2 regions of the Micromonospora sp. IBSANI012 genome follow, and region 2 is predicted to be linked to the other one. Evidence: predicted binding sites of a transcription regulator. Region 2 holds the regulator's gene; the other holds the start of a gene.
The links. The regulator HrcA, encoded in region 2, represses chaperone genes, less so after heat shock. The targets are predictions, from matches to a motif close to GGTTNGCACNCTCNNNNNGAGNGTGCNAACC.
Positions count from the first base shown of each region.

Region 1: a site for HrcA is predicted at 4,552-4,582, ahead of groL (chaperonin GroEL). Genes of this name have one in related genera too.

Region 1 is NZ_CP199933.1:6,119,552-6,135,160, reverse strand. It holds gene ACTWM8_RS28425 (hypothetical protein) at 1-296, opposite strand, end outside; gene paaN (phenylacetic acid degradation protein PaaN) at 467-2,140, shown strand; gene ACTWM8_RS28415 (N-acetyltransferase family protein) at 2,402-2,932, opposite strand; gene ACTWM8_RS28410 (cold-shock protein) at 3,154-3,357, shown strand; gene ACTWM8_RS28405 (hypothetical protein) at 3,461-4,504, shown strand; gene groL (chaperonin GroEL) at 4,780-6,402, shown strand; gene ACTWM8_RS28395 (hypothetical protein) at 6,464-6,706, opposite strand; gene ACTWM8_RS28390 (GNAT family N-acetyltransferase) at 6,857-7,777, opposite strand; gene ACTWM8_RS28385 (S8 family serine peptidase) at 7,824-10,397, opposite strand; gene ACTWM8_RS28380 (glycerol-3-phosphate dehydrogenase/oxidase) at 10,561-12,393, shown strand; gene ACTWM8_RS28375 (hypothetical protein) at 12,470-12,982, shown strand; gene ACTWM8_RS28370 (FAD-binding oxidoreductase) at 13,013-14,413, opposite strand; gene ACTWM8_RS28365 (DUF4031 domain-containing protein) at 14,449-14,721, shown strand; gene ACTWM8_RS28360 (HD domain-containing protein) at 14,803-15,438, opposite strand; gene ACTWM8_RS28355 (FUSC family protein) at 15,504-15,609, shown strand, end outside.
Region 2 is NZ_CP199933.1:5,168,360-5,183,968, forward strand. It holds gene ACTWM8_RS23805 (serine hydrolase domain-containing protein) at 1-889, opposite strand, end outside; gene ACTWM8_RS23810 (histidine triad nucleotide-binding protein) at 886-1,245, opposite strand; gene ACTWM8_RS23815 (SDR family NAD(P)-dependent oxidoreductase) at 1,292-2,053, shown strand; gene ACTWM8_RS23820 (16S rRNA (uracil(1498)-N(3))-methyltransferase) at 2,197-2,931, opposite strand; gene dnaJ (molecular chaperone DnaJ) at 2,933-4,075, opposite strand; gene hrcA (heat-inducible transcriptional repressor HrcA) at 4,152-5,174, opposite strand; gene ACTWM8_RS23835 (DUF4870 domain-containing protein) at 5,409-6,044, shown strand; gene hemW (radical SAM family heme chaperone HemW) at 6,088-7,311, opposite strand; gene ACTWM8_RS23845 (enoyl-CoA hydratase-related protein) at 7,331-8,113, shown strand; gene ACTWM8_RS23850 (hypothetical protein) at 8,211-9,074, shown strand; gene ACTWM8_RS23855 (MOSC domain-containing protein) at 9,142-9,786, opposite strand; gene ACTWM8_RS23860 (carbohydrate ABC transporter permease) at 9,907-10,740, opposite strand; gene ACTWM8_RS23865 (carbohydrate ABC transporter permease) at 10,752-11,738, opposite strand; gene ACTWM8_RS23870 (sugar ABC transporter substrate-binding protein) at 11,735-13,024, opposite strand; gene ACTWM8_RS23875 (GlsB/YeaQ/YmgE family stress response membrane protein) at 13,221-13,508, opposite strand; gene ACTWM8_RS23880 (GlsB/YeaQ/YmgE family stress response membrane protein) at 13,765-14,052, opposite strand; gene lepA (translation elongation factor 4) at 14,350-15,609, opposite strand, start outside.

The sequences.
Region 1 (15,609 bases), 950 kb from region 2:
CCGACCGCCTCCGCCCCGCGGCGCGGCGGCAGCATCCAGACCGCGATGTTGCCCAGGACGAACGGCAGGAGCAGGACCAGCGAGAACGTCCGGATCGCGGTGCCGCCGGTCAGGCCGCTCCACCGGTACGCCTCCAGCGTCGCGCCGCTCGGGCCGGCCGGGTCCCCGAAGCCGGGGCGGACCCGGTAAAAGGCGGCGTCGCGGTCGCCCGCCACCCGGGTCATCACCGGCCGGTCCAGCACCGTCTCCGGGCCCGTGTCGGCGACCCCGTGCACCCGGATCTCGGTCGTCCGCACCCGCCGTCGCCCCCTCCGCCCGCCGGCCGCGCGGTTACCCGGCACCCGCCGGGTCAATCCCGCGCCGGACGGGTACCGGCCGCCGGGCGGCCGGACCGAGCGGCGGGTGACGATCTGACTTGTGACACTGCTCTACTGATCTGGGACCAACCTGTTGCATGATGGCGGGCATGACGGAGACCCCGCACCCCCTGTACGACAGGCACGCCGACACCCTGAACCGGGCGCTGACCGCCATCACGGAGCGGGGATACTGGTCCGCCTATCCCGAGTCACCCAGCCCCCGGGTGTACGGCGAGACCGCCGCCGCCGACGGCAAGGCCGCCTTCGAGGCGTACCTGAACGGCGACTTCCCCCTCGACCAGCCCGGCTCGGGCGACCGGGTCGCCACCGAGACCAGCCCGTTCGGGCTGGAGCTGAACGTGCGCTACCCGCACGCCGGCGCCGACGAGCTGGTCGCCGCCGCCTCGGCCGCCCTGCCGGCCTGGCGCGACGCCGGCCCGCAGGCCCGGGTGGGCGTCTGCCTGGAGATCCTCGACCGGCTGCACAAGCACATCTTCGAGCTCGCCAACGCGGTGCAGTTCACCAGCGGCCAGGCGTTCGTGATGGCCTTCCAGGCCGGCGGCGCGCACGCGCTGGACCGCGCGCTGGAGGCGCTCGCCTACGGGTACGCCGAGATGACCCGGCACCCGGGGACGGCCGGCTGGGAGAAGGCGGCCGGCAAGGGCGACCCGCTGCGGATGACCAAGACGTTCCACGTGGTGCCCCGGGGCGTGGCGCTGGTGATCGGCTGCAACACCTTCCCCACCTGGAACTCGTACCCGGGGCTCTTCGCCTCGCTGGTCACCGGCAACCCGGTGGTCGTCAAGCCGCACCCGCGCGCGGTGCTGCCGCTGGCCATCACCGTCCGGTACGCCCGCGAGGTGCTGGCCGAGGCCGGCTTTGACCCCAACCTGGTGCTGCTCGCCTCCGAGGGGCCGGGCGAGAAGCTCGCCTCCACCCTGGCGCTGCACCCCGCCGTGAAGATCGTCGACTTCACCGGCTCCACCGAGTACGGCGACTGGCTGGAGGCGAACGCCCGGCAGGCGGCCGTCTACACCGAGAAGGCCGGCCTGAACACGGTGGTGGTCGACTCCACCGACGACTTCGCCGGGATGTGCCGCAACCTCGGCTTCACGCTGACCCTGTACAGCGGCCAGATGTGCACCACCTCGCAGAACATCCTCATCCCGGCCGGCGGCATCGAGACCGACCAGGGGCACAAGAGCTTCGACGAGGTGGCCGCCGGCATCGCCGGCACGGTCGGCAAGCTCACCGCCGACCCGGCGCGCGGGGTCGAGCTGACCGGCGCCATCGTTAACGACGGGGTGCTGGAGCGGCTCGACGAGGTGACCAAGGTCGGCGAGCCGGTGCTGGAGTCGCGTACCGTCGAGCACCCGGCGCTGCCCGGCGCGGTGGTGCGGACGCCGACCATCGTGAAGCTGGCCGCCGACGACACGGCGACCTACGGCCGCGAGTGGTTCGGGCCGATCTCCTTCGTCATCGCCACCGACTCCACCGCGCACAGCCTGGAGATCATGCGCGCGACGGTGGGGGAGAAGGGCGCCCTGACCGCCGCCGTCTACTCCACCGACGAGGCCGTGCTGGACGCGACCGAGGCCGCCGCGGTCGACGTCGGCGTGCACCTGTCCTGCAACCTGACCGGCGGGGTCTTCGTGAACCAGTCGGCCGCGTTCTCGGACTTCCACGGCAGCGGCGCCAACCCGGCCGCGAACGCCGCGTTGACCGACGGGGCGTACGTGGCGAACCGGTTCCGGATCGTGCAGAGCCGGCGGCACGTCTAGGTTTTCGCCTTTGGTCCAGGTCGGGGTTTCCGGGGGAGCCCGCCCGCTCCAGGCGGTCAGGCTTGATCCTTCCGCGGGCGGGCTCCCCCGGAAACCCGTGCGGGGTGCGCTTCGGGCGTCGGTGCCGGGACCGGGGGGGTGGCTCATCGGGGTGCTGCCCTGCGTGATGTTCCCTGTCCCTGGGGCGGGGCGGGCGGGGCACTGCCTCCAGCGGGGTGTGGCTCGTCGGGGTGCTGTCCTGCGTGATGTCTTCGGTGGGGGTCAGGCGGGGCGGCGCATCTGGAGTTCGCGCATGGCGGGGACGGTGGGGTGCGGCACGCGTACGCCGGTGTCGGTGAAGCCCAGCCGCTGGTAGGCGCGGTAGGCGCGGTCGTTGCCGACCACCACCTCGAGCAGCAGTTCCGGGCGGCCGGCCGCGCGGGACCAGGCGGCAACCCCGTCGATCAGGTCGGCGAGCAGGCCGCTGCCCCGCCAGGTGGGGGTCACGTAGACGGCGTAGACGACGGTCAGGCCCGGCTCGTCGGGGGAGGCGATGCCGCCGGCGTGGCCGACCAGCCGGCCACCGGGGTCGGCGACGAACTGCGCGGTGTGGTCACCCCGGGAGACCGACGCGATCCGGGCCGCGTAGTCGGCGTGCGGGCGGGCGGCGGCCTGGGCGACGGTCTCCAGGAACGCCAGCGGCGCGTCCGCGAGCATCTCCAGCCGCAGCGCCCGCATCCGGGCGGCGTCCTCGGGGCGTACCCGGCGGACCGTGGCTCTCCGGGCTTCCGGCCGGGCCGGGGCAGGTGTCATGTCCGCATGCATACCGCAGCGATCACCGCCAATGGGCGGGCGGTCGGTGGAGCACCGGAATATGCCCGATTTGTGGTCGTGCGCCGCCGTCACGCCTCGTGTAGCGTGCGATTTCGGTCACCGATTCAGCGGCCCTCACCGATCGCCGAAGCGGTGGTCCTCCGGTGCCGGTCCGCCGGCCCCGGGGTCGTGGAACGCCGCGCAGAGTGAGGAAGTGCACCGTGGCACAGGGCACCGTGAAGTGGTTCAACGCCGAGAAGGGCTACGGCTTCATCGCCGTCGACGGCGGCCAGGACGTCTTCGTCCACTTCTCCGCCATCGAGATGGACGGCTACAAGGCGCTGGACGACGGGCAGCGGGTGGAGTTCGACATCGCCCAGGGCCAGAAGGGCCCGCAGGCCGAGCGGGTGCGCGTCATCGCCTGAGTCGCGTCCGGTCCCGCTCGTCGGTCGGCCTCCCACGGGGCAGCGGCGCGAGCGGGCGCCAGGGAAGATCGTGGGCCGATCCAGCCGTCGCTGAGGAGTGCTCATGTCCGACCAGTCCCCGTCGGGTCCACCCGGACCCGATCCCGTGGACCCGCCCGCCCCGGGCGGCCCGGTCGGGCCCGCCGGCCCGTACCAGGGTTGGGTCTTCCCGCCCACCGGCGGCTATCCGCCCGGCGCCGACCCGTACGCCGGCTTCCCGCCGGGCTACCCGCCGTACGCCGGCCACCTCCCGTACGGCTGGCCGGCCGCCGGCGGCTGGGACCCGGCCGACCCGCTGGTGAACCCGCCGCACGCCGGCGTCGACGGCTGGTTCACCCGGTGTGCCGGCGCGCTGCGCCGGGGATGGCGCACCCTGCTGCCGATCATGCTGCTCACCCAGGCGCTCCCCGCCGCGGTGGTCTCGATCATCTCCCTCGGCCTGGAGCCGTCCTCGCAGGTGCCGGCCGACGGCTCGCTGCCCCCGGGCTATCTGGGTGACTTCCTGACGTTCGGGGGCGCGACGCTGGTCGCCGCCCTGCTGCTCTACCTGCTGCAGAGCGTGGGCTGGGCGGCCGGGACCTGGGTGGTCACCCGGCAGGCGGCCGGCGAGCCGGCCGACCTCGGCGGCGCGCTGCGCTACGGCCTGCGCCGGGCGCCTGGGCTGTTCGGCTGGACCCTGCTGGTCGGTCTGCTCGTCATGGTCGGTTTCTGCTTCTGCGTGATACCCGGCGTCTACCTCGCCTTCGCGCTCGCCCTGGCCGGTCCGGTCTACCTCTTCGAGCGGCAGAACCCGATCGGGCGTTCCTTCCACCTCTTCCGCAGCCGGCTCGGCATGGTGGCGGCCCGGGTCGCGCTGGTGGTGGCGGCGGTCGTCGCCGGGACCGTGGTCGGCGCGGTGCTGGAGGCCGTCGGCACGGCGCCGCTGGGCACCGACCCGTTCGCGGCGCCGGGCACCGCGGCGGGCGCCGTCGCGGTGGTCACGCTGGCCGCGGTGCTGGTCGTCCCGGTCTACCTGGTCCAGCTGGTCGGGCTGATCGTGACGTACGCCGAGCAGCGGGCCCACGAGGGGCCGGTGAACGCCGCGCGACTGGCGGCGGAACTCGGCTGACCGGCCCGATCGTGCTTGCACTCGGCAGGGGAGAGTGCTAAACAAGTCATTGGCACTCGCATACGCTGAGTGCCAATGGTCGGGGCGGTGGGGCCACGGTCGCAGCGGCGTTCGAGACGCCGGTGGGGCACATGGCCGGTCGTCGCGGGCTATCCGGCCCGGCCGAAGGACGTCGTCGTCGCCAGGTGGCGACGTCCCAAGGTGCGTACACCAGGCGGCCCATCCGGGGCACAAACACTCGGGTGGCCCGTGAGTGTCCAGGAGGACAACGCCGTATGGCCAAGATGATCGCGTTCGACGAAGAGGCGCGCCGCGGCCTCGAGCGGGGCATGAACCAGCTCGCCGACGCCGTGAAGGTGACGCTCGGCCCCAAGGGCCGCAACGTCGTGCTGGAGAAGAAGTGGGGTGCCCCCACCATCACCAACGATGGTGTGAGCATCGCCAAGGAGATCGAGCTCGAGGACCCCTACGAGAAGATCGGCGCCGAGCTGGTCAAGGAGGTCGCCAAGAAGACCGACGACGTCGCCGGTGACGGCACGACGACGGCGACCGTCCTGGCCCAGGCCCTGGTTCGCGAGGGCCTGCGCAACGTGGCCGCCGGCGCCAACCCGATGGCCCTGAAGCGGGGCATCGAGGCGGCCGTGGCCAGCGTCTCGGAGGAGCTGCTCAAGCTCGCCAAGGACGTCGAGACCAAGGAGCAGATCGCCTCCACCGCCTCCATCTCCGCCGGTGACAGCACCGTCGGCGAGATCATCGCCGAGGCGATGGACAAGGTCGGCAAGGAAGGCGTCATCACCGTCGAGGAGAGCAACACCTTCGGCCTGGAGCTTGAGCTCACCGAGGGTATGCGCTTCGACAAGGGCTACATCTCCGCGTACTTCATGACCGACCCGGAGCGTATGGAGGCCGTCTTCGACGACCCGTACCTCCTGATCGTCAACAGCAAGATCTCGTCGGTGAAGGACCTGCTCCCGATCCTGGAGAAGGTCATGCAGTCGGGCAAGCCGCTGCTGATCATCTCCGAGGACATCGAGGGCGAGGCCCTGGCCACCCTGGTGGTCAACAAGGTCCGCGGCACCTTCAAGTCGGTCGCCGTCAAGGCGCCGGGCTTCGGTGACCGTCGCAAGGCCATGCTGGCCGACATCGCCATCCTCACCGGTGGCCAGGTCATCAGCGAGGAGGTCGGCCTCAAGCTGGACGCCGTCGGCCTCGACATGCTGGGCCGCGCCCGCAAGGTCGTGGTGACCAAGGACGAGACCACCATCGTCGACGGTGCCGGTGACGCCGAGCAGATCCAGGGTCGGGTCAACCAGATCCGCGCCGAGATCGAGAAGAGCGACTCCGACTACGACCGGGAGAAGCTGCAGGAGCGCCTGGCCAAGCTGGCCGGCGGTGTTGCGGTGATCAAGGTCGGCGCGGCCACCGAGGTCGAGCTCAAGGAGCGCAAGCACCGCATCGAGGACGCCGTCCGCAACGCGAAGGCCGCCGTCGAGGAGGGCATCGTCCCGGGTGGTGGCGTCGCGCTGGTGCAGGCCGGCAAGACCGCCTTCGACAAGCTGGACCTGACCGGCGACGAGGCGACCGGCGCGCAGATCGTCAAGATCGCGCTGGACGCCCCGCTGCGGCAGATCGCCGTCAACGCCGGCCTCGAGGGTGGCGTGGTCGTCGAGCACGTCCGCAACATCGAGGCGGGTCACGGCCTGAACGCCGCCAACGGCGAGTACGTCGACCTGCTGGCCGCGGGCATCATCGACCCGGCCAAGGTGACCCGGTCGGCGCTGCAGAACGCCGCGTCGATCGCGGCGCTCTTCCTCACCACCGAGGCCGTCGTGGCGGACAAGCCGGAGAAGACCCCGGCCGCCCCGGCTGGTCCGGGTGGCGGGGAGATGGACTTCTGAGTCCAGTTCCACCAACGCCGAAAGGGGCGGGCCGCGCGAGCGGTCCGCCCCTTTCCGTCGGTCAGGGCAGGCTGCGCTGGTTACGCCGCTTCTGCGCCCGGTCGTACGGCGGGCGGACGGCGACCGGCTCGTCCACCACGGCCACCAGGTCCTCGGCCTCCGGCTCGTCGACCCCGGTCATCTCGGCGAGTTGCTCCGCGTCGCCGTAGTCCCGCCGGTCGAACGGCACCGCGATGGACGGGTCGCCGACCGGTACCCAGGTGCGGGGCAACGGCTCGTCGGTCTGTTCGTCGTCCGTGGTCATGGGTCGCCTCCTCTACCGAAACGGTAGGGGGCGACCATCACCCATGCGGGCGAATGGCATTATCAGGGTCTATATCCCATTCGCCCGTTTATCGATATGTCGCGGTCTTTCGCGGAGCCGCGCGCCGCGCCCGGCGGGCCGGCAGAGCCGTCAGAGCGTGCGGCGGTACAGGAAGAAGACCCGCTCGATCCGGGCACCCGCGCTGCCGGAGTAGAACGGCACCGGGCCCACCCAGCCGATCTGCGCCGCGCCGATCCCGGCCTCGTGCTGGTCGCGCAGGCAGCGGCGCAGCAGCACCCCGCCGATGCCCGAGCCCTCCGCCGCCGGCGCGGTGCCCATCGGCCCGAACCAGCTCGGCCGCGACGATCCCCAAGCCGCGAAGCCGAGGATCTCGCCGTCCCGCTGGGCGAGGTGGCAGCCCGCGTCGGCGCGGCCGACCGAGCCGGCCAGCTCGCCGTCCCAGGCGCCGCCGAAGGTGGACCGGGCGAATGCGGCCAGCGCCGGCAGGTCCGCGGGCTCCGCCCGGCGTACCGTCACGCCCTGGCCGGCCAGCCTCGCCTCCGCCGGCTCCGTCGTGCGCAGCGCCGGCGACCCGTCGTACGACAGGTCGGCGGTCATGTTCCACGCCGTACGGTCCTGCCGGTAGCCCAGCGCCAGCGCCAGGCAGACCGCCGGGGTGTATCGCACGTCGATGCCCGGCCAGGCGTAGTACGGCGGGTTCCCGGCCAGCAGCAGTTCGGCCGCGCCGAGGCCGGCGAGCCGCCGTTCCGCCTCGGCCACCAGCGCCCGGCCGACCCCCCGACGCCGCCGCTGCGGCGCGACGGCCAGCAGGTCCACGTGCCCGAGGCGCGGGTCCGCCGCCGAGACCGATCCGATCAGCACCCCGACCAGTTCGTCCCCCGCGTACGCCCCGAGCGCCAGCACGGTCCGGTCCGCCGCGGCCCGGGGCCAGAGGGCGGTGACCACGGTCTCCGCCTCGGCGGCGTCCTCGGGCAGGTCGAGCGCGCGTCCGCAGAACGCGACGACGGCAGGGACCCGGTCGGCGGGCAGGTCAGCGAGGGTGAACTCCATGGTGGCCGACCCTAGATCAACCACCACGGGTGGGCGCAAGGCCCGATCAGCCGGCCCGGGCCGCCCGCACCGCCGCGTACGCGTCGACGAGGCCCGCGCCGGTGATGTTCGCGTCCCCGCCGCAGGCGTCCTGCGGTGCGCGGGAGCGGTAGCTCGGCTGCGCCGGCTTCGCCGTGTCCCGCAGGATCCGGCGGGTGCGCTCCAGGTCGCCGACGAGCGCCGGGTTCGCCGACCACATCAGCGCCACCACGCCCGCCACCTGCGGCGTCGCCATCGAGGTGCCGTCCAGGGTGGCGTAGCCGCCGCCCGGCATCGCGGAGAGCACGCCCGCGCCCGGGGCGAGCACGTCCGGCTTGGCCGCGCCGCCCGGGGCCGGTCCGCGACTGGAGAAGAGGGTCACCCGACGGTTCCGGTCCACCGCGCCGACGGTCAACACGTCCGGGTACGGCGCGGGTGGGTCGGCGATCGAGCCGCAGTACGGGCCGGTGTTGCCGGCCGCCGCGACCACCAGGATGCCGGCGGCGGCCAGCGCGTCGGCGGCCGGCCGGAGCGCCCGTGGGTCGCAGCCCTCGATCGGCGGGCAGCCCCAGGAGTTGGTCAGCACGTCCGGCGCGCGCGCCGGGCGGCCGTCGGTGAACGGGTCCCCGCCGGGCGGGAACGGGGCCAGCATGAACTGGAGGCAGTCCAGGTAGTGCGCGGGACTGCCGAGGTTGCGATCGAGGTTGACGCAGCCGACCCAGCGCGCGCCCGGGGCCACCCCGATGCCGTCCCGACCCACCGCGCTGCCCACCGTGTGGGTGCCGTGCCCGCCCGCGTCGTTCGGGGAGCGGGTGCGGTCCCACGGGTCGTACCAGGAGTCGTCGCCGCCCCGGAAGCCGTCGGCCAGCGCCGGGTGGCGGCCGTCCACGCCCGAGTCGGAGCTGCCGACCACCACCCCCGAACCGGTCACCCCCAGCTCCGACCAGACCCGGTCGGCGCCGAGCAGCCGGATGTTCCAGGCCGGACCGGCCGGCGCCGGTGCGTCGCCGGAGGTCGTCGAGGCGGGGGCGGGCAGCGGCCGTACCCGCTGGCTGACCAGCACGCGGGAGACCTCGGGACGGCCCGACAGCCAGGCCCGCACTGCCGGCCCGCCGTCGACCTCGATCGCGTTGACCAGGTAGTACGGCCTCGGGCGCAGGCGCAGCCGGGACAGCTCCCGGCGCAGGTCGCCCTGGGTCCGCTCGGCGGTGGCGACCAGCCGGCGGTACACCTCGGCGGCGCGCGCGTCCCGACCGGCCCGGCCCGGCGTACCGGCCGGGATACCGGACAGGTCGGCCTGCTCGCGCAGCACCACCAGCAGCCGCTCGCCGTGCAGTCCGGGCTGCCCGGGGACCACGTCCACCACCCCGACCGCGACCAGCAGCACGCCGGCGACCAGCACGGCCACCCGCCGGCTGGGCGTGACCGCCCGGGGCCGGGCCAGCAGGACGCCGTACCCGACGGCGAGCAGGACCGCGACGGCGAGCCCGGCGACCGCGGCGGCGGCCACCCAGAACGGCACGTCGCGGGTGGTGACCAGGAGGATCGAGACCTCCTCCGGGTCGGCGAGGGCGAGCGGGCCGAACAGCGCCAGGCCGACCAGCCAGCGGACCGGTGCTGCGGACCGGGCGCCGGCCCGGCGGGTGGCCGCGTACAGGGCGGCCAGCGTGAAGGCGACCGGCGGCACGGCGAGCAGGGCGGGCAGTTGGGCCCCGGACTGCCCGGTGCCGGCGGCCAGCAGCAGCAGGGTGACCCCGCCGACCAGCCCGCCGAGGAACACCAGCCGGGCGGGCCGGGGCGGCTCGCCGCCCCCGAGCCGGCACCAGAACCGCCCGTCGAGCAGCACCCCGGCCAGCGCGCCGAGCGCCGCCGCGGCCAGCGCGGCGAGCACGGTCTCCAGCAGGCCGCCCAGCGCGCCGAGCCAGGCCCAGGGGAGCAGCAGGGCCAGCCCGGCGGCCACCGCGAGCAGGGTGACCGGATCGGGCCGTCGGCCGCCTGCCGCGCCGGCGGTACTCGCCCGCCGCGCGGTGCGACCCGCGCCGTCCGATTCATCGGCGGTCATCGCCGGCCTCGGCTCGCCGTCGTCGGCGGTGGTCGCAGGCCCGGGCTCGCCCCCCGGTGCATCGGGTGTGGCCGCCGGCTCGGGCTCGCCCCCCAATTCGTCGTGCAGGGTGCGGCGTCGGGCCGGCAGCCGGGCGGCGACCAGGGCCAGCACGGCGGCGGTGGCGACCAGCGCCGCCAGGTAGAGCTCGTGGTGCACCGGCGGGAGGGCGCGCAGCGCCCCGAGCGCGCCGAGCGCCAGCGCTCCGGCCAGCCAGGCCCGGCCGGTGGCCCGCAGCGCCGGGGAACGGGGGAGCAGCGCCAGCAGCAGGGCCGGCAGGCCGACCAGCAGGACGCCGGCCAGGGAGGCCGCCGGCCAGAGCCACGGCCACCGGTCCAGCCCGCTGGCGAGCCGTACCTGGTCGACGGACCAGCCGGCGACCTGGAGCAGCACGGTTATCGCCACCGTCCAGCCGCCCGCCAGCACGGCCGCCACCACCGCCCAGGGGTTGGCGGACCCGGCGGTCCCGTCGCTTCCGGTGGGAGGTGGCTCGGGCCGCATCCGGAAACAGTACGACGCCCGACCCGCCCCCCGACGTCCGTGCCGTCCCGGCGTGCCCGGATCGCGGGATTCCCGTCGCTGCGGCGGGTGATCAATGCCTCTCCCTGCCCCTGGCGGGGGACAGGACCTGCTGCCCGGGGCCCCGGGCGGTTACGGTGGACCCGTGCGCGACCCCAACGTGACCCGATCCGCCGCCGGCCAGCTCTCCCCGGAGCGCCGCGCCGCGGACCTGCGCCGCCTCCGGTCCGAACGGTACGACGTGCTGGTCATCGGTGGTGGGGTGACCGGGGCGGGCGCCGCGCTGGACGCCGCCTCCCGGGGGCTCAAGGTGGCCCTGGTCGAGGCCCGCGACTACGCCGCCGGCACCTCCAGCCGGTCCAGCAAATTGATCCACGGCGGCCTGCGCTACCTGGAGCAGTTGGAGTTCCACCTGGTCCACGAGGCGCTCACCGAGCGCGGCCTGCTCGCCACCCGGCTCGCCCCGCACCTGGTCCGGCCGGTGCCGATCCTGGTGCCGCTGCCCGCCGGCCGTGGCCTGCGGGACCTGCCGGCCCGGGCGTTCCGCCGCTCCTACTACGGCGCCGGCGTGGCCGCGTACGACGCCTTCGCCGGGGTCTTCGGCGGTGGGCGGGGGATGCCGCTGCACCGGCACCTGACCCGCGAGGGCGCCCGCCGGATCTTCCCCAGCCTGCGGGCCGACTCGCTGGCCGGCGCCATCCGCTACTACGACGGCCAGGTCGACGACGCCCGGCTGGTGGTGACCCTGGCCCGCACCGCGGCCAGCCTCGGCGCGACCGTGGTGAGCAGCGCCCGCGCGGTCGGGCTGATCCGGCAGGCCCGCGAGGTGACCGGGGTCCGGGTCCGCGACCTGGAGGCGCCGGCCGGTTCGCCGGACGCCGAGTTCGAGGTACGCGCGCGCACCGTCATCGGGGCCACCGGCGTGTGGAGCGACGACATGTCGCGGATGCTCAACGACGTCGGACTGCGCCCCGGCATCCGGGTGCGGGCTTCCAAGGGCGTGCACCTGGTCGTCCCCCGCTCGGCGATCACCGGCGAGACCGGGCTGATCCTGCGCACGGCCACCAGCGTGCTCTTCGTCATCCCCTGGGGCGGGCACTGGATCATCGGCACCACGGACACCGACTGGCGGCTGGACCGGTCCCACCCGTCCGCCTCCGCCCGCGACATCCAGTACCTGCTCGACCAGGTCAACACCGTGCTCGACCGGCCGCTGTCCACGGCGGACATCGAGGGCGTCTACGCGGGGCTGCGTCCGCTGCTCGCCGGTGAGGCGGACTCCACCTCCAAGCTCTCCCGCGAGCACGCCGTCTTCGAGCCGATGCTGGGGCTGCTCCTGGTCGCCGGCGGCAAGTACACGACGTACCGGGTGATGGCCACCGACGTGGTGGACCGGGCGGTTCGCCGGCTCGGCGGCGGTCGCCCCTCGCGGACCGCCGACCTGCCGCTGCTCGGCGCCGACGGCTACCAGGCCATGTGGCGGGACCGGGCCGACCTGGCCCGCCGGCACGGGGTGCCGGTCGGCGTCGTCGAGCACCTGCTGGAGCGGTACGGCACGCTGACCCGGGAGCTGCTGGCCCTGGTGGACGCCGACCCGCTGCTCGCCTCGCCGCTGGCCGGCGCGCCGGAGTACCTGGCCGCCGAGGTGACGTACGCGGCCCGCGCCGAGGGGGCGCTGCACCTGGAGGACGTGCTGACCCGGCGTACCCGGATCTCCTTCGAGACCACCCACCGTGGCCTGGAGTCGGCCGGGCACACCGCGGAGCTGATGGGCGCGGTGCTCGGCTGGGACGCGGCCACCCGCGAGCGCGAGATCACCCACTACCGGGCCCGGGTCGAGGCGGAGCGGGAGTCTCAGCTGATGCCGGACGACGCCACCGCCGACGCGGCCCGGCTCGGCGCGCCGGACGTGCGGGGCTTCGCCGCCGACCGGGGCGTCGACGGGGACAGCGCCGGGCTGCCCACCTCGTCCCGTTGACCGACCGTTACACCCATCGATGCCCGTACGGTCGGCCGGTACCGGTCGCTACCTACGGTGGGGTAAGTTCCGGCGCGTGATTCCCAACCAGTGGTCACGCACGCTCATGGTCTGCGCCGGTGCCGTCCTCACGATCGCCCTCACCGCCTGCTCGGTGTTCGACCGGGGTACGGAATCCACACCGGACAAGGCCGCGGCGGCGACGGCCTCCCCCGGCGCCGGAGCGGCCAACCGGGTCAGCCTGGTGCAGAAGCTCGGTCAGGACGGTCCGCTCCGGTCGCTCAACGTCGAGCCAGACGGCCACTGGGAGTGCGACGACTGCGCCGGTGACGGGGTGACCTCGACGGGCAGCCTCGACCCCGAGCAGGTGAACCGGCTGCACGATCTGCTCGCCGACCCGCGCCTGCGTCAGGAGACCGACGAGGCCCGCCGTTACCGGGTCAGCTGCATCGACGCGCTGACCTCCAGCCTGCTCACCTCGGCCGGCCTGATCACCTCGCAGGACTGCCCGGGCGAGGATCGGCCGCCGGTGGCCAACGAGATCCTGCTGCTGCTCACCCAGGCCACCCCCGCCGAGCCCGCCGCCTGACCCGCGCCCGGGCCGCGGCCGGGCCGCGCCTCAGAGCACCTTGCCCGGGTTGAGCAGTCCGGCCGGGTCGAGCGCCGCCTTGATCGCCTGGTGCACCCGCACCCCGACCGGACCGATCTCCCGGGCCAACCAGTCCCGCTTGAGCAGCCCGACGCCGTGCTCGCCGGTGCAGGTGCCGCCGAGGTCCAGGCCGAGCTGCATGATCTCGTCGAAGGCGTGCCGGCCCCGCTCCAGGCTGGCCGGGTCCGCCCGGTCCACCACGATGTTCGGGTGCATGTTGCCGTCCCCGGCGTGCCCGACGACGCCGATCGGCACGTCGCACTTCTCGGCGATCCGGGCCACCCCGTCGAGCAACGCCGCGAGCGAGCCGCGCGGCACCGCCACGTCGTCGATCACCAGACCGCCGTTGCCGCCGGGGAAGGCGTCCGCGGCGAACTTCTCCATCGCCGGGTGCGCCAGCCGGCGGGCCTGGAGCAGCGCCGCCGCCTCGACGGCGTCGGTGGCCGCGTACACCTCCTCGGCGCCGGCGGCCTCGCAGACCTCGGCCAGCCGGGCCAGGTCGTCCGCCGCCCGCGCGCCGGTGTCCGAAGCGGCCAGCAGCAGCGCCTGCGCGTCGGTCCGCAACCCCATCGGCCGGTACGCCTCGATCGCCCGCAGGTGCGTCCGGTCGAGCAGCTCCAGCAGGCTGGGGGTGAGTCCCCGGGCGGCGATCTGGGCCACCGCCGTGCCCGCCTCGGCGGTCGAGCCGAAGACCGCCACCATGGTCAGCGACTCCTCGGGCGCCGGGCGCAGCGACACGGTGATCTCGGTGAGCACCCCGAGGGTGCCCTCCGAGCCGACGAAGAGCCGGGTCAGGTCGTAGCCGGCGACCCCCTTGGCGGTGCGCCGGCCGGTGCGCAGCACCTCGCCGGAGGCGAGCACCACCTCCAGGCCGAGGACGTACTCGGTGGTCACCCCGTACTTGACGCAGCACATGCCGCCGGCGTTGGTGGAGACGTTGCCGCCGATGGTGGAGGACTCCCAGGAGCCCGGGTCCGGCGGGTAGTAGAGGCCGTGCTCGGCCACCGCCGCCGCCAGCCGCGCGTTGACCACGCCGGGCTGCACCACGGCGATCCGGCTCACCGGGTCGATCTCCAGGATGGCGTCCATCGCCACCGTGCTGAGCACCACCGCGCCGTCGATCGCGTTCGCGGCGCCGGCCAGGCCGGTCCGGGCACCCTGCGGCACCACCGGTACGCCGTGCCGGGCGGCGGCCCGGACCACGGCGGCCACCTGCCCCGTGTCGCGCGGGCGGGTCACCACCAGCGGCGTACCGGCCGGGCACAGGTCCGCCTCGTCGCGCTGGTGCATCCGGAGCAGATCGGGGTCGGTGAGGACGGCGTCGTCGCCGAGCGCCGCACGCAGGTCGTCGAGGAGGGGGGATCCGGCCATGCGGGAGAGGCTAACGGGCGGCTAGATTGGCCGCCATGCTGTACCTGGACCGGCCCGCCTGGCCGTCACGAGGACGGCTCTGGTCCCACCTGATCAGCGACGTCTCCCTTGCGGAGTTGCACGCCTTCGCCGAGGCGCTGGGCGCACCCCGGCGCGGCTTCGACCGCGACCACTACGACATCCCCGCCGAGCGCTTCGCCATGGCGGTCTGGCTCGGTGCCCGGGTGGTCCCCAGCCGGGAGCTGGTCCGCCTGCTCCGCGACGCGGGCCTGCGCCGCCCCAAACACCTGACCCGCCCCGCCCGCTGACCCCATCGCCCCTGCCCGGCGGGGAGTGGATCGTGCCGGCGGGTGCCCGACGGCTCGGTGCCGGGGGGAGTGGGCCGGGGGTCAGGTGAGGGTGGCGAGTTCGCGGGTGAGGTTGGCGCGGGCGGGGTCGGTCCAGCGGGCCGCGAGCGGGGGGAGCCGGTAGAGGGCGGGGAGCGCGAGCAGGGCGGTCAGCACGCGGGCCCGGCCGGCCCGGAAGTCGGGCTCCGGCACGTGCGCGTACTCCGCGCGGATCGCGGCGGCGTACGCGTCGTACTCCTGCCGGGGCGCGGCGAGGATCGCCAGGTCGGCGTCGCAGAGCAGGGCGCCGTCCCGGTCGCCGGCGGTGGTGGCGTGCCCGGCGGTGAGCAGCACCAGCCGGCGCACCTCGGCCACCGCGGCGGCCGGCAGCCCCAGCGCGGTCAGCAGCGTGCCGGCCAGCGCGGCGCTGTCCCGCTCGTTGGCCTCGCCGGCCGCGCGGGGGTCGTAGACCGCGTCGTGGCACCAGGCGGCCAGCCGGACCAGCTCCGGCCGGTCGGCCAGCTCCGCGTACGCGTCGACCACGTCGAGCACGGCGGTCAGGTGCCGCACGGTGTGGTAGCGCCGCTGCGGCTCCCGCCACCGGGCCAGCAACTCCTCCCCGGCCCGGATGAGCGCCGGCCCGTCCGGGGCGCCGGCGTCCCGCGCGGCCGTCCGCCAGCGGTCGATCAGCTCCGTCACCCCGCCGAGTCTGCCCGAGCGGGCGCGGATGAATCGCGCCGGTACGGGTAGTCCCGGCCATGGCCGTGGCCCGGGACCGACGACTACCGCTGTGGCGTCGGCTCGGCCGGCGCGACGGTGAATCCGACGTCGACTCGGTGCGCATCGCGGACGCGGTGGAGGAGCTGCGCC
Region 2 (15,609 bases):
CCGGCATGGCGCCGTCGTGCCCCACGTGCACCACCCGGTCCGGGTACGGCACCAGGATCAGGCCGAGCCCGAAACCGGCCGCCCAGAGCGTCTCGTCGGTGGTGGTCAGCGGCCAGCGCATCTCGTCCAGCGAGGCCGGGGCGAGAACCGCGCCGGCCGGGTCCAGCGCCACCGGGTCGGCCAGGAAGGCCGCCCAGCGGGCCATGTCGGTCGCGGTGCTCCAGAGCTGGGCGGCCGGGGCGATCGCGCCGAAGTCGGTCGGCGGCTCCGGGTGTGCCTCGTCGGAGTAGGCGTCGACCAGGAACCCGGTGGCCGCCGCCGGCCCCGGCGTGACCGAGGTGGCGGCCAGGCCCAGCGGGGTCAGCACCCGTTCGGTGAGCACCTCGGCCCAGGAGCCGCCGCGCAGCTCGCCGACCAGCCGACCGAGCAGTGCCATGCCCAGGTTGGAGTAGTGGTAGCGGCGCCCGGTCGGCAGCACCCGCTCGGCCCGGGCCAGCTCGGCGACCAGCTCGTCCGCGCCGGGGGCGCGCAGCGTGTCCCAGACGTCGCCGTACGGCTCGCGTTGCAGGCCGGCGGTGTGCGACAGCAGCCGGCGTACGGTCAGCTCGCCGTGCGCGGGTAGCGCCAGGTGACGGCCGATCGGGTCGTCCAGGTCGAGCAGGCCGTCGTCGCGGCACTGCATCACCAGCACCGAGGTGAAGGTCTTGGTCACCGAGCCGATCCGGAACCGGGTGCCCGGGCCGAGGTCGGCGTCGGTGCCGGTGCCGCCGGCCTCGCAGGTCCACAGCGGCCGGTCGGCGCGGTGCAGGGCCGCCGCCAGGGCCGGCACCCGGGCCTGCGCCTGCACCCGGCGCACCATCCGGGCCAGCCGGTCGGGCCCAGCCGTCACGCGACGTTCCGGGCCAGCATCGGGCCGAGCGGCGCGCCGCCGAGCAGGTGCGCGTGCACGTGGAAGAGCTCCTGGCCGCCGTACGCGCCGGTGTTGAACATCAGCCGGAAGCCGTCCCCGAGCAGCCCCTCGTCCTCCGCCACCGCGGCCGCCGTGGCGAGCAGGTCGCCGGCGAGCTTCGGGTCGCCCTGGCCCAGCGTGGCCACGTCGGCGTAGTGCTCCTTCGGGATGACCAGCACGTGCACCGGCGCCTTCGGGGCGAGGTCCCGGAAGGCGAGGGTGGTGTCGGTTTCCCGGACGATGGTGGCCGGGATCTCCCCGGCGGCGATGCGGCAGAACAGGCAGTCGGATCCCATCGGGGCATGGTAAGGCGTGCCGAGGGCCTCGGGCATGATGTGCCGCGTGACTTCACGAGCGGTACTGGTGACGGGGGCCTCGCGCGGCATCGGCCGCGCCGTGGCGCGGGCGTTCGCGGCGGACGGGGACCGGGTGGCGATCCACCATCGGGACTCGGCCGAGCTGGCCGAGGCGCTCCGCGCCGAGCTGCCCGGCGACGGCCACGTGGTGGTCCGCGCGGACCTCACCGACCCGGCGGCGGTCAAGACCATGGTGGACGACGCCGCCGCCCGGCTCGGGGGGCTCGACGTGCTGGTCAACAACGCCGGCGTGTACGGCGAGCGGGACGCCCCGCACCCGGTCTTCGGCGCCTCGTACGAGCAGTGGCAGCGGCAGTGGCGGCGGGTGCTGGAGACCAACCTGACCGGGGCGGGCAACGTCACCTGGTGCGCAGCCCAGCACATGCGGGAACGCGGTGGCCGGGTGGTGAACGTGTCGTCGCGGGGCGCGTTCCGGGGCGAGCCGGACCAGCCCGCGTACGGCGCCAGCAAGGCCGGCCTGAACGCGCTCGGGCAGTCCCTCGCCGTCGCGCTCGCGCCGTACGGCATCGCGATCGCCACGGTCGCCCCGGGCTTCGTGGCGACCGACATGACCACGGAGCACCTGACCGGCGAGCAGGGCGACGCGATCCGGGCGCAGAGCCCGTTCGGCCGGGTGGCCCGCCCCGAGGAGATCGCCGCCGCCGTGCACTGGCTGGCCAGCCCCGAGGCGCAGTGGGCCTCCGGCACCATCGTCGACCTCAACGGCGCTTCCTACCTGCGTACCTGACGCCGGCCGGCCCTCGCCAAACGGTGGGCAAGGATCCGGCGGTGGTCGGCACGCCCGACCCGCTGATCATCGGCCCGGCCGGTCTGGACCTGCGGCCGGAGGAGGAGCCGGTGCCGGTCTTCCCCCGCCCCTGACCGAGCCGGCTACCAGCGGCCGAGGCGGGTGGCCAGCACGCTCAGCGCGGCCACCCCGGCCGTGGAGGTGCGCAGCACCGACGGACCGAGCCGCACCGGGCGGGCGCCGGCGTCGGCGAAGGCGGTCAGCTCGACCGGGGCGATGCCGCCCTCCGGGCCGACCACCAGCACGATCTCGCCCGTGTCGGGCAGCTCGGCGGTGGTCAGCCGCTCCTCGGCCTCCTCGTGCAGCACGAACGCGGCGCCGGCGCCGGCGATCCGCCGGACCACGGTCCCGGTGGACTCGTCCGGGGCGCCGGCCACCACCGGCAGCCAGGGCCGGCGGGCCTGCTTGGCCGCCTCCCGGGCGGTCGCCACCCACTTGTCCCGGGCCCGTACGCCCCGGTCGCCGCGCCACTGGGTCACCGAGCGGGACGCCGCCCAGGGCACGATCTCGTCCACCCCGACCTCGGTCATCGCCTGCACGGCCAGCTCGCCCCGGTCCCCCTTGGCGATGCCCTGCACCACCACGATCCGGGGCACCGGCGCGTCGGCGTACCCGCGGGAGGTGACGCGCAGGTCGAGGGTGCCCCGGCCGACGGTGGTGACCACGGCGGCGGCCGTGCCGCCCCGGCCGTCGGCCAGCAGCAGCTCCTCACCGACGCGCAGCCGCTGCACGGTGGCCGCGTGGTGGCCCTCCGGGCCGTTCAGGGTCAGCGTGTCGCCGGTGGGCAGCGCCTCGACCAGGAACAGCGGCGCGGACACCTCAGGCGTGCCCGTTGAAGGCGTCGCGCATCCGGGAGAAGAAGCCGCCCTGCTTGGTCAGCTCGGCGACCTCCTCGCCCCGGGTCTTGGCGAAGTCGCGCAGCATCTTCTCCTGGTCGGCGTCGAGCTTCGTCGGGGTCCGCACGTCGAGGTGGACGTAGAGGTCGCCCCGGCCGGTGCCGCGCAGGTGCGGCACGCCCCGGGCCCGCAGCCGCAGCGTGCTGCCCGGCTGGGTGCCGGCCTTGACGTCGACCGTCTCCTCGCTGTCCAGCGTCTTGATGGTCAGCCGGGTGCCGAGCGCGGCGGCGGTCATCGGCACGGTGACCCGGCAGTGCAGGTCGTCGCCCTTGCGGGAGTACACGTCGTGCGGCCGCTCGTGGATCTCCACGTAGAGGTCGCCGGCGGTGCCGCCACCCGGGCCCACCTCACCCTGCTGGGCGAGCCGGATCCGCATGCCGTCCTCGACCCCGGCGGGGATCTTGACGGTCAGCGAGCGGCGGGTGCGCACCCGGCCGTCGCCGGCGCAGGTCGGGCAGGGGTGCGGGATGGTGGTGCCGTACCCCTGGCAGACGGTGCAGGGGCGGGCGGAGACCACCTGGCCGAGAAAGGTGCGCTGCACCGACTGCACCTCGCCCCGGCCGCCGCACGCCTCGCAGGTGGCCAGGTGGGTGCCGGCGGCGGTGCCGGCGCCGGCGCAGGTGGTGCAGAGCACCGCGGTGTCGACCGTGATCGGCGCCTCGACGCCGAACGCGGTCTCGTGCAGGTCCAGCTCCAGCCGCAGGATCGCGTCGGCGCCCGGCCGGGTACGCGGCCGCGGCCCCCGGGCGCCGCCCGCGGCGCCGCCGAAGAACGCGTCCATGATGTCCTGGAAGCCGACGAACGGGCCCGCGCCGCCGGGGCCGCCCGGCCCCGCGCCGCCGCCACCCGGGGCGAGCGGGTCGCCACCCAGGTCGACGATCTGCCGTTTCCGGTCGTCCGAGAGGACCTCGTACGCGGCGTTGATGTCCTTGAACTTCTCCTGAGCCTCCGGGTCCGGATTGACGTCCGGGTGGAACTGCCGCGCCAGCTTGCGGTAGGCGCGCTTGATCTCGTCGTCGGAGGCTTCCCGGCTCACGCCGAGAATGCCGTAGTAGTCCCTGGCCACTGCGTTCGGTGTCCTCATGTTCGTCTCGCGTTGCGCCGGTCGTCGGCCGGAGCCGGGTGCCGGCCCCTGCCCTGGATCAGTTCTGGGCCAGCAGCTCGCCCACGTAGCGTGCCACGGCCCTCACCGTGGCGATGGTGCCGGGGTAGTCCATCCGGGTGGGCCCGAGCACGCCCAGACCGCCGACGATGGTCGCGCCCGGGCCGTACCCGGTGCTGACCACCGAGGCGGCCCGCAGGTTGTCGATCTCGTTCTCGTCGCCGATGAGCACCCGGGTGGTGCTCGGCTCGGCCTCCCCGATGAGCTTGAGCAGCACGACCTCCTCCTCGAGGGCTTCGAGGATCGGGCGCAGCGAGCCCTGGAAGTCGAGCAGGCCGCCCCGGGTGAGGTTCGCGGTGCCGGCGAGCGCGATGCGCTCCTCGTGCCGTTCGACCAGGGTCTCCAGCAGCACGGTGGAGAGCGTGGTCATCGCCCCGCGCAGGTGCGGCGCGGACTCGTCGACCAGCGCCTGGACCAGCGGCGGGGTCTCCGACAGCCGGCTGCCGACCAACTTCTCGTTGACCAGCCGGCGCAGGTCGGTGACGTGGTCGGCGGGGATCGGCGCGGGCAGCTCCACCAGCCGCTGCTCGACCCGGCCGGTGTCGGCGATCATGACCAGCATCAGCCGGGTGGTGGAGATCGGCACCAGCTCCAGGTGGCGCACCGAGGAGCGGGCCAGCGACGGGTACTGCACCACGGCGACCTGCCGGGTCAGCTGGGCCAGCAGCCGCACGGTGCGGTGCACCACGTCGTCCAGGTCGACCGCGCCGACCAGGAAGCGCTCGATCGCCCGGCGCTCGGCCGGGCTCAGCGGCTTGACCCGGGAGAGCCGGTCGACGAAAAGGCGGTAGCCACGGTCGGTGGGCACCCGGCCGGCACTGGTGTGCGGCTGCCGGATGTAGCCCTCCTCCTCCAGCACGGCCATGTCGTTGCGCACCGTGGCCGGCGAGACGCCGAGCTGGTGCCGCTCCACCAGGGCCTTGCTGCCGACCGGCTCCTGCGTGGCGACGTAGTCCTCGACGATCGCGCGCAGCACGGCGAGCTTGCGGTCGTCGAGACCCATCTCCCCACCTCCTGACGCACGTCGGCCCGGGGCGGCTGAGGCGCCCCGGGCGAGCGCACTGGCACTCGACTGTAGCGAGTGCCAGTCTACGTCGGCGTCCCCGCTGACGCGATGATCAGCGACGGACCACGGGTGCGCCCCGCCGCCCGAACGGCGCGCCAGGGCCGATCATCCGGACATCCGGGGCGGTGTCGCTCTGGTGAGGGCTTGCCGGCAACCCCTACCGTGACGTCCATGACTGAACCACCTCGCCCTCCCGGAGCGGGGGACCCCGGCGACCGCCCGGACCCGACCGCCCCGTCCGGCTCGTCGTACGAGCCGCCCACCGCACCACTGTCCGGGGCGCCCGGGGCGGGCGGCTATCCCCCGCCCGGTGGCTATCCGCCACCCACCGGTGACCAACCGCCGTCGGGCGGCTACCCACCGCCGGGCGGTTACTCCGCGCCGGGCGTCGGCTATCCGACCGCCGGCGGGTACGGCGCTCCCGGCGGCGGGTACGGCGCCCCGGGCGCCGGCTACGCCACCGACGACGACAAGACCTGGTCGCTGATCGCGCACTTCGGCGGCCCGGTCGGCGTGATCGTCGGCGGCAGCCTGCTCGGCTGGGTGGCGCCGCTGATCGCACTCTCCGCCAAGGGCCAGCAGTCCCCGACCGTGCGGGCGCACGCCACGGCCTCGCTGAACTTCCAGATCACCTGGGCGATCGCCAACATCATCGGCTTCGTCCTGGCCATCGTCACCTGCGGGGTGCTCTTCTTCATCCCGATCCTGACCGCTCTGGTGCCGATCATCTTCGGCATCATCGGCGGGGTGAAGGCCACCGAGGGCGTCGTCTACCGCTACCCAGCGAGCTACGCCTTCAAGAAGTGACCGGTCCCGGCCGGCCCACCCGGGCCGGCCGGGCCGCACGGGATCAGGGCAGCAGGTCGCGGACCACGGCGTCGGCCAGCAGCCGCCCGCGCAGGGTGAGCACCGCCCGCCCCGCCGCGTGCCCCGCCGGGTCCAGCAGGCCGTCGGCCAGCGCCCGCTCGGCAGCCGCCCGACCCGCCGGGTCGAGGGCGTCCAGCGGCAGGCCGGAGGCGAGCCGCAGCCGGAGCATGACGTCCTCCATGTGCGCCTCGCCGGCGGTCAGCACCTCCCGGGCCAGGCCCGGCGACTCCCCGGCGGCCAGGCGCTTCGCGTACGCCGTGGGGTGCTTGACGTTCCACCAGCGCACCCCGCCGACGTGGCTGTGCGCCCCCGGGCCGAGGCCCCACCAGTCCGCGCCGGTCCAGTAGAGCAGGTTGTGCCGGCACCGGGCCGCCTCCGAGCGGGCCCAGTTGGAGACCTCGTACCAGGAGAAGCCGGCCGCGCCGAGGGCGGCCTCCGCGGCCAGGTACCGGTCCGCCGCCACGTCGTCCGACGGGTACGGCAGCTCGCCGCGCCGCATCCGGGCGGCGAGCCGGGTGCCGTCCTCCACGATCAGGGCGTACGCGCTGACGTGGTCCACCCCGGCGGCGACCACCTGGTCGAGGCTGGCGGCGAAGTCCGCCGCGCTCTCCCCCGGCGTGCCGTAGATCAGGTCCAGGTTGACGTGCTCGAACCCGGCGTCGCGGGCCTCCAGTGCGGCGGCGACCGCCCGGCCGGCGCTGTGCCGGCGATCGAGGATCGCCAGCACCCCGGGCGCCGCGGACTGCATGCCCAAAGAGATCCGGGTGTAGCCGGCCGCGCGCAGGGTGCGCAACGACTGCGGGGTGACCGACTCGGGGTTGGCCTCGGTGGTCACCTCGGCGTCGGCGGCCAGCCCCCAGGTGCGGTCGATGCCGTCCAGGATGCGGGCCAGGTCGTCGGCGGGGAGCAGGGTCGGCGTGCCACCGCCGACGAAGACGGTGTCCACCCGGGGCGGCGGGGTGTCGCCGAGGACCCGGGCGGCCAGCGCCAGCTCGGCCGGCACGGTGTCGGCGTACGACTCCCGGTCGGCGCCGCCGCCGAGCTCGGCCGCCGTGTAGGTGTTGAAGTCGCAGTAGCCGCAGCGGCTGGCACAGAACGGCACGTGGACGTACACGCCGAAGCCGCGCGCGCCGACCGCGCGCAGGGCGGTGGCGGGCAGCGACCCGTCGACGGGGACGGTCTCGCCTTCTGGAAGGACGCCGGGCATGGCCACTAGTGTGCCCGGCATGACCTCTCCCGACCGCCTCGTGCGGGCCGCCACCGCCCGCGGGGTGACCACCCTCACCCTGGACAGCCCGCACAACCGCAACGCGCTCTCCACGCCGCTGATGACCGAGCTGCTGGCCGGGGTCGCCGCGGCGGTCGCCGACGACGCCGTCCGGGTGATCGTGCTGGACCACACCGGGCCGGTCTTCTGCTCGGGCGCGGACCTGAAGGAGACGGCCGCCGCGTACGCCAGCGGGAGCGTGCCGGCCGGGATGCTCGGCGACGTGCTGGCGGCGGTCTGGGAGTGCCCGAAGCCGGTGCTGGCGAAGGTGGCCGGGCCGGCGCGGGCCGGCGGGCTGGGCCTGATCGCGGCGGCCGACCTGGCGGTCTGCGCCGAGGAGGCGACGTTCGCCTTCACCGAGGTGCGGATCGGGGTGATCCCGGCGGTCATCTCCGCCACGGTGCTGCCCCGGCTGCACCCGCGCGCGGCGGCCGAGCTGTATCTGACCGGGGACACCTTCGACGGTCGGCGGGCCGCCGAGATCGGCCTGGTGACCGCGGCGGTGCCGGCGGACGGGCTCGACGCGGCGGTGGAGCGCTACTGCGCTTCGCTGGTGCGCGGCGCGCCGGGGGCGCTGGCCGGGGCGAAGGGCCTGCTGCGCCGCCCGGCCCCCACCGACCTGCGCGGCGAGATCGCCGAGCTGTCCGCCCTCTCCACCGGCTACTTCCTCTCCGAGGAGGGCCGCGAGGGTGTGCTCGCCTTCCGCGAGAAGAGGAACGCCGCCTGGGTGCCGGTGGATTAGGCGCGTTTCCTTCCTTTGCTCCCGAAAATGTGAACCGGTCGGCCGACCCGGCTCGCCTTTTCGGGCACGTACGCTGGGGATGACCGTGAAACAGGAGGTGCGGGTGCGAAGTCGGGCAATTGTCGCAGTCGGTGTCGTGTTCGCGGTCGTCGCTCTTCTCGGGGTCTGGGTCGTCGTCCGTCAGCTCGGCGGCGAGCTCCGGCTCCCCGTGGCCAGCCGTACCTGCACCGTCCAGGCCGACGGCACGGTGCTGCTCGACGCCGACCAGATGGCGAACGCGGCGACCATCGCGGCGATCGGCATCCAGCGGCAGATGCCCGAGCGGGCGGTGGTGGTCGCGCTGGCCACCGCGTACCAGGAGTCGGGCCTGCGCAACCTCTCCGGCGGCGACCGGGACTCGATCGGCCTGTTCCAGCAGCGGCCGAGCCAGGGCTGGGGCACCCCGCAGCAGATCCGCGACCAGCGGTACGCGGCCAACCGCTTCTACGCCGCGCTGAAGAAGGTGCGCGGCTGGGAGGAGATGCGGGTCACCGACGCGGCCCAGGCGGTCCAGCGGTCGGCTTTCCCGACGGCGTACCAGAAGTGGGCGGACGAGTCCGAGGTGCTGACCCGGGCCCTGCTCGGCGAGGCGACCGGCGCGGTGGCCTGCACGGTGAGCCGCACGCCGGTCATGCGGGGCGAGGCGGCCGCGGCGGCGCTGACCCGCGGCCTGACCCTGGACTGGGGGCTGCCGGGCACCGGCACGGTGGCCGCCCTGACCGGGCTCACCGTGCCCGCCGCCGACCGTCGCGACGGCTGGCGGTACGCCCACTGGCTGGTGTCGCACGCGCCCGACCACGGGGTGAAGCGGGTCCGCTTCGCCGGCCTGGAGTGGACCGCCGAGGACGGCACCTGGGCCAAGGTCTCCGACGGCCGCCCGGCCGACGGCCAGGTGCTGGCGGAGGTCTTCGCCGAGGGGTGACCCCGGCACCTCGCGGCCCGGCCAGGACGCCGGCCCAACGGTGTGGCCCGCCCGAGGCCCCACCGGGTCAGGGGCGGCTGCCGGCCACCCGGCGACGGACCTTCTCCATGACCGACTCCGGCAGCTCCGCGGCGTCCAGCAGCCGGGGCAGCAGCTCCGGTTCGAGGTTCATCGCCCGGAACACCTCGCCGATGGTGACCCCGTGCGCGGGCCGGTCCACCAGCTCGACCGGGTCGCCCGCGCCGACCTCGCCCTCGCGCAGCACCCGCAGGTACGCCCCGGGCGCCGCCCGCACCGTGAACCGCTTGATCAGGTCGGGTACGCCCCAGAACCCGGCGAAGGTGGTGCAGGGGGTGCGCGGCTTGGTCACCTGGAGCACGGCCGAGCCGATGGCCCACAGCTCGCCGATGACCGCCCCGGTCACGTCCACCGCCGAGGTGGTCAGGTTCTCGCCGAACCCGCCGGGCGGGACGGTGCGCCCCAGCTCCGCCGACCACCACTCGGCGTCCTCCCCCGCGTACGCGTAGACCGCCTGGTCGGGGCCGCCGTGGTGGGCCCGCTCGCCGATGAAGTCCCCGGCCACCCCGTCGGCGCGCAGCAGCACCGGGACGTCGACCGGTCGCTTGTCGATGCCGGTGCGGCCGCTCGCGTCGCCCGCCCACTCCGCCTCGGTCACCACGCCGAGGTTCGCCGCCGCCAGCCTGCCCGTCATGGCGCAGAGCCTAGCCGTGGACGCCCGGTCCGGGGCACCCGCCGATCCGCCGTCGGCTCAGCCCTTGACGGCGCCGGTCGACCCTCGACGAGCGCGGGGCTAAGCCCTTGACCGCGCTGCTCAGCCCTTGACGGCGCCGGCGACCAGCCCGGAGACCATCCGGCGCTGCACCAGCAGGAAGAAGACGACCACCGGCAGGGTGAACAGCGTCGAGGCGGCCATCACGGACCCCCACGCGGTGTCGTCCCGGCCGAAGAAGAAGGTCATCGCCACCGGCAGGGTGTACTTGTCCTGGTCGTTGACGAAGGTCAACGCGAAGATCAGCTCGTTCCAGGCGGTGATGAAGGAGAAGATGCTGGTCGCGACCAGGCCCGGTGCCACCAGCGGGAAGAGGATCCGGCGGAAGATCTGGGCCCGGCTGGCCCCGTCGATCGCCGCGGCCTCCTCCAGCTCCTTGGGCACCGCGGCCACGAAGCCGCGCAGCATCCAGACCGCGAACGGCAGCGAGAAGCCGAGGTAGGTTAGGATCAGGCTGGGCAGGGTGTTGTAGAGACCGAGCCGCTGGATCATCAGGAACAGCGGGATGACCAGCGCCTCCAGCGGGATCATCTGCACCACCAGCAGCATGATCAGGAAGCTGGTCCGGAGCGTGAACCGAAACCGGGCCACCGCGGTGGCCGCGAGCAGCGCGACCAGGCCACTGAGCAGCACCGTGCTCACCGCCACCAGGGCGCTGTTGAGGAAGAAGTCGGCGAACGTCACGCCCGGGATCAGGTTGCCGGTGAGGATCTCCCGGTAGTGCTCCAGGGTCGGTTCGGCCGGCACCGGCCGGGGCGTCGACGAGAAGATCTCCCGGTTGGGCTTCAGCGACGTGGCGACCATCCAGTAGACGGGGAAGGCGGCGAAGAGCGCCACCAGCAGGCCCGCGCCGTTGAGGGCGATCCGCTTCACCACCGCGCCGCGCCTCACGCGTCCTCCTCCTGCTTGAGCACCATGCGGACGTAGAGACCGGTCACCACCAGCAGGATCAGGGTGAGGATGACCGCGATCGCGGAACCCACGCCGTACTTGGGCGGCGGCGAGAAGGCCTCGGCGTACGAGTAGATGGAGAGCATGAACGTCGGCCGGTCCTGGGTGCCGCCGGCGAGCACGAACTGCTGGGTGAAGACCTTGAAGTCCCAGATGGTGCTGAGCACGATCAGGATCCCGAAGACCGGCCGCAGCAACGGGAAGGTGATCTTCCAGAACACCTTCCACGGCCCGGCCCCGTCGACCCGGGCCGCCTCGTGCAGCTCGCTCGGCACGCTCTTGAGCCCGGCGAGCACGCTCACCGCGATGAACGGGAACGAGTGCCAGACCACCACCAGGGTGAGGATGGCGAAGAAGAGCAGCGGCGAGTTGAACCAGCCGTACCCGGTCCAGTCGCTGCGGCCGAAGAGCGTGGTCGACAGCCCGTCGGGCAGCTTGTTGAACAGCCAGGTGACCAGCCCGCTGGTGTCGTCGAAGATCCACTTCCAGACGATGGTGCCGGTCAGCGCCGGGGTGGCCCAGGCGAGCATGACGCAGCTCGCCACGAAGGTGGCCATCCGCCGGCCGAGCCGGTTGAGCAGCAGCCCGACCAGGGTGCCGAGGATCATCGTCAGCACGACGTTCGCGGCGGCGAAGAGCACCGTGTTGCGCAGCACCGTACGGAAGAACGGGTCGCCGAGGATCTGGGTGTAGTTGCCCAGCCCCACCCACGGCCACTCGCGGTCGCCGCGCAACTGCCGGACGCTGTCCAGCTTGTAGAACGACATCGCCACCACCTGGCCGAGCGGCCAGAGCAGCAGCACCCCGATGACCACCAGGCAGGGCAGCAGGAGCAGGTACGGCAGGCGGTCCACGCGGGGCCGCCGCCGTGCGGAGGTCTTCCGCACGGCGGCAGTCCCGGTGTTCTTGGTCAGTAAGCTCACTTCTTGTTCAAAATGCCTTCCATCTCGGCGGCGGCGTCGGCGGTGGCCTGCTCGACCGTCTTCTGACCCTTCATCACCGAGCTGTTCATCGCCTGGGTCACCGTCTTGGTGCGGCTGACCTCCACCCACTTCGGGGTCAGCGGGGTGACCTTGGTGTTCTGCATGGTCGTGGCGAACGCGGCCATGATCTTGTCGCTGGCGTACTCGCCACCGCTGACCTGGTCGGAGTACACCGGGAAGAAGTTCAGGCTGCTGGCGAAGGTCTTCGCGTTCTTCTTGTTCAGCAGGACGGTGAGGTAGTCCCACGCCAGGTCCTGCTTCTTGCTGTCCTTCCAGAGGGCGATGTCGGAGCCGCCGGCGAACGCCGGGGCCGGCTTGCCGTCCGGGCCGGGGATCGGGAAGGTGCCCCAGACCTTCTCGATGTCGGGGTTGTCCTTCTTGATGGCGCCGCCCTGCCAGCTACCGGCGAAGGCCATCGCCGCCTTGCCGGTGGCGAACTGGGTGCGGGCGTCGATCTCGTTCCAGCCGGCGGCGGCCGGCGGGGCGACCTTGTGCACGGTGACCAGGTCGGTCCAGAACTTGACCGCCTTCTGCGCCTCCGGCGTGTTGTAGCCGGACTTCCAGGTGCCGCCCTGGTTGGTGGCGATCTCGCCGCCGGCGCCCCAGAGGAACGAGTAGAAGGGCAGCTCGGAGTTGCCCGGCAGCGCGATGCCGTAGGTGCCCGGCTTCTTGGCCTGCACGGCCTTGGCGGTGGCGACCAGCTCGTCCCAGTTCGTCGGCGTCTTAACGCCGGCCTCGGCGAACCAGTCGGTGCGGTAGTAGATGGCGCGGACGCCGGCGTACCAGGGGACGCCGTACTGCTTGCCGTCGAGCTGGGCGTTCTTCACCAGGTCGGGCAGGATGTCCTTGCTCTCGGCCCAGCCGGACATCTTCCCGGTGACGTCGGCGAGCGCCTCCTGGGCCGCCCAGCCCTGGGTCTCGGTGTTGCCCAGCTCGGTGACGTCCGGCCCCTCACCGCCGGCGAGCGCCGCCTGGAACTTCTTCGGCGCCTCCAGCCAGGGGATGTACTGGACGACCACGTCAGTGTCGGGGTGCTTCTGCCGGAACTCGGTCTCGACGCCGTCGAGGAACTTCGTCTGGGCGTCGCTGCCCTCGCCCATCATCCAGACCGTGAGCTTGCTCTTGTCGGCCGCTTCGTCGTCGCCGGAGCCCCCGCAACCGGCGAGCACCATCGCGGCCGAGGCCACGACGGCGGTGACCGGAGCCAGCCGCTTCCACCTGTTCACGCCACTTCTCCCTCGCGCCGTCTGGCAGTAACCTTCTCTGCCGCACCCTAGTAGGAAAAATTCCTTTACGACAGGGGCGGGTTCCGGGCGAGGCGACGGTACCGCAGCCGGCGGGTCGGGGAGCAGACCCGTTCCGGGTACGCGGACGGGCGCCCGACCTTGAGGTCGGGCGCCCGTCGAAGAGCGTTGTCGCTGCTTACTGGTGGGTGACGCCGCGGCGACGACCCACGCCGGCCACCAGGGCCACGGCGATGGCGGCCAGCACGACCTGCACCAGCAGTTCCATCCAGTCGATGCCGGCGGTCTCGGTGGCGATGCCCATGGCCCGCGCCAGCACGGTGCCCAGCAGGGCGGCGCCGATACCGATCAGCATGTGCAGCCAGATCGGCATGTTCTGCCGGCCCGGCACGAGCAGGCGGCCCAGCGCGCCGACGATGAGACCGACGACGATGGCGGTGATGATGCCCCAGACGGTGAGCTCCACGACCGTCCTCCTTCTGTAGGTATGACACACGATGTGTGGTTCTTGGCGTGATCGATAAGGTTCCCGATCCCGCGATTTTCCAAACCGACTCCGGGAACGATCTGGTCGAGACTCGCCGTGACCTGCCCTTTCGTCGCAGCACTGTCAGGCTTCGGCAGCCGACGTGAGTTGGGCGTCGGCCGGATCCGGGCGCAGACGCGAGCGGGCGCCCGCCCCCGAGGGGTACGGGCGCCCGCCGAGCGTGCGCTGCGCTGGATTACCGGTGCGTGACGCTGCGGCGACGACCCACGCCGGCCACCAGGGCCACGGCGATGGCGGCCAGCACGACCTGCACCAGCAGTTCCATCCAGTCGATGCCGGCGGTCTCGGTCGCGATGCCCATGGCCCGCGCCAGCACGGTGCCCAGCAGGGCCGCGCCGATACCGATCAGCATGTGCAGCCAGATCGGCATGTTCTGACGGCCCGGCACGACCAGGCGGCCAAGAGCGCCGACGATGAGACCAACAACGATCGCGGTGATGATGCCCCAAACGGTGAGCTCCACGGTCGCCCTCCTTCTGAAGATTGAGTCACACGGTGTGTGTGTGGTTCCTGTCGTGACCGCTAGATTCCCGACCGTCCGAAAATCCAAACCGACTCAGCGAAACAGCTGTCGCCCCCCGTCGATACGCGACCCCCGCGTCGATTGCCGCGCAGCACAGCAAAGCCGCAGCTCAGGCCGCATGGGCCGACACCGGGCGGGGCCGCCGCGGCCATCGGAAATTTCCCGGGTACGGCCCGGCGGCGGGCACGCGAAACGGCCGGCACCCCCGCGGGAGGATGCCGGCCGTCAGCCGTCGCGCTACTTCTTGCCGGGCGCCTTGGCGTCGCCGGAGTCGGAGGAGAGGGCGGCGATGAAGGCCTCCTGGGGGACCTCCACCCGGCCGACCATCTTCATCCGCTTCTTGCCTTCCTTCTGCTTCTCCAGCAGCTTGCGCTTACGGCTGATGTCACCGCCGTAGCACTTGGCGAGCACGTCCTTGCGGATCGCCCGGATGGTCTCCCGCGCGATCACCCGGCTGCCGATGGCGGCCTGGATCGGCACCTCGAACTGCTGGCGCGGGATCAGGTTGCGCAGCTTGGCCGCGATGGTGACCCCGTAGTTGTACGCCTTGTCCTTGTGCACGATCGCGCTGAACGCGTCCACCGGCTCGCCGTGCAGCAGGATGTCGACCTTGACCAGGTCGGACGCCTGCTCGCCGGAGGGCTCGTAGTCCAACGAGGCGTAGCCCTTGGTGCGGCTCTTCAACTGATCGAAGAAGTCGAAGATGATCTCCGCGAGCGGCAGCGTGTAGCGCAGCTCCACCCGGTCGGCGGAGAGGTAGTCCATGCCGAGCAGGCTGCCCCGGCGGCCCTGGCAGAGCTCCATCACCGCGCCCACGTAGTCGTTCGGGGTCAGCACGGTGGCGCGCACGACCGGCTCGTACACCTCGGCGATCTTGCCGGTGGGGTACTCGCTCGGGTTGGTTACGACGATCTCCTGGTCGTCCTCGGTGATGGCCCGGTAGACCACGTTCGGCGCGGTGGAGATCAGGTCGAGGTTGTACTCCCGCTCCAGCCGCTCCCGGATGATCTCCAGGTGCAGCAGGCCGAGGAAGCCGCAGCGGAAGCCGAAGCCGAGCGCACCGGAGGTCTCCGGCTCGTAGTCGAGCGCGGCGTCGTTGAGCTTGAGCTTGTCCAGCGCCTCACGCAGGTTGGGGTAGTCCGAGCCGTCGATCGGGTAGAGGCCCGAGTAGACCATCGGCTTCGGGTCCTTGTAGCCACCGAGGGCCTCCTTCGCCGGCCGCGAGTTGATGGTGACCGTGTCACCGACCCGGGACTGGCGGACGTCCTTCACGCCGGTGATCAGGTAGCCGACCTCGCCGACGCCGAGCGCCTCGGCCTTCACCATCTCGGGCGAGATGACGCCGATCTCCAGCAGCTCGTGCACGGCACCCGTGGACATCATCTTGATCCGGTCGCGGGCGCTGATCCGCCCGTCGATCACCCGGACGTAGGTGACCACGCCCCGGTAGACGTCGTACACCGAGTCGAAGATCATCGCCCGGGCGGGCGCGTCGGC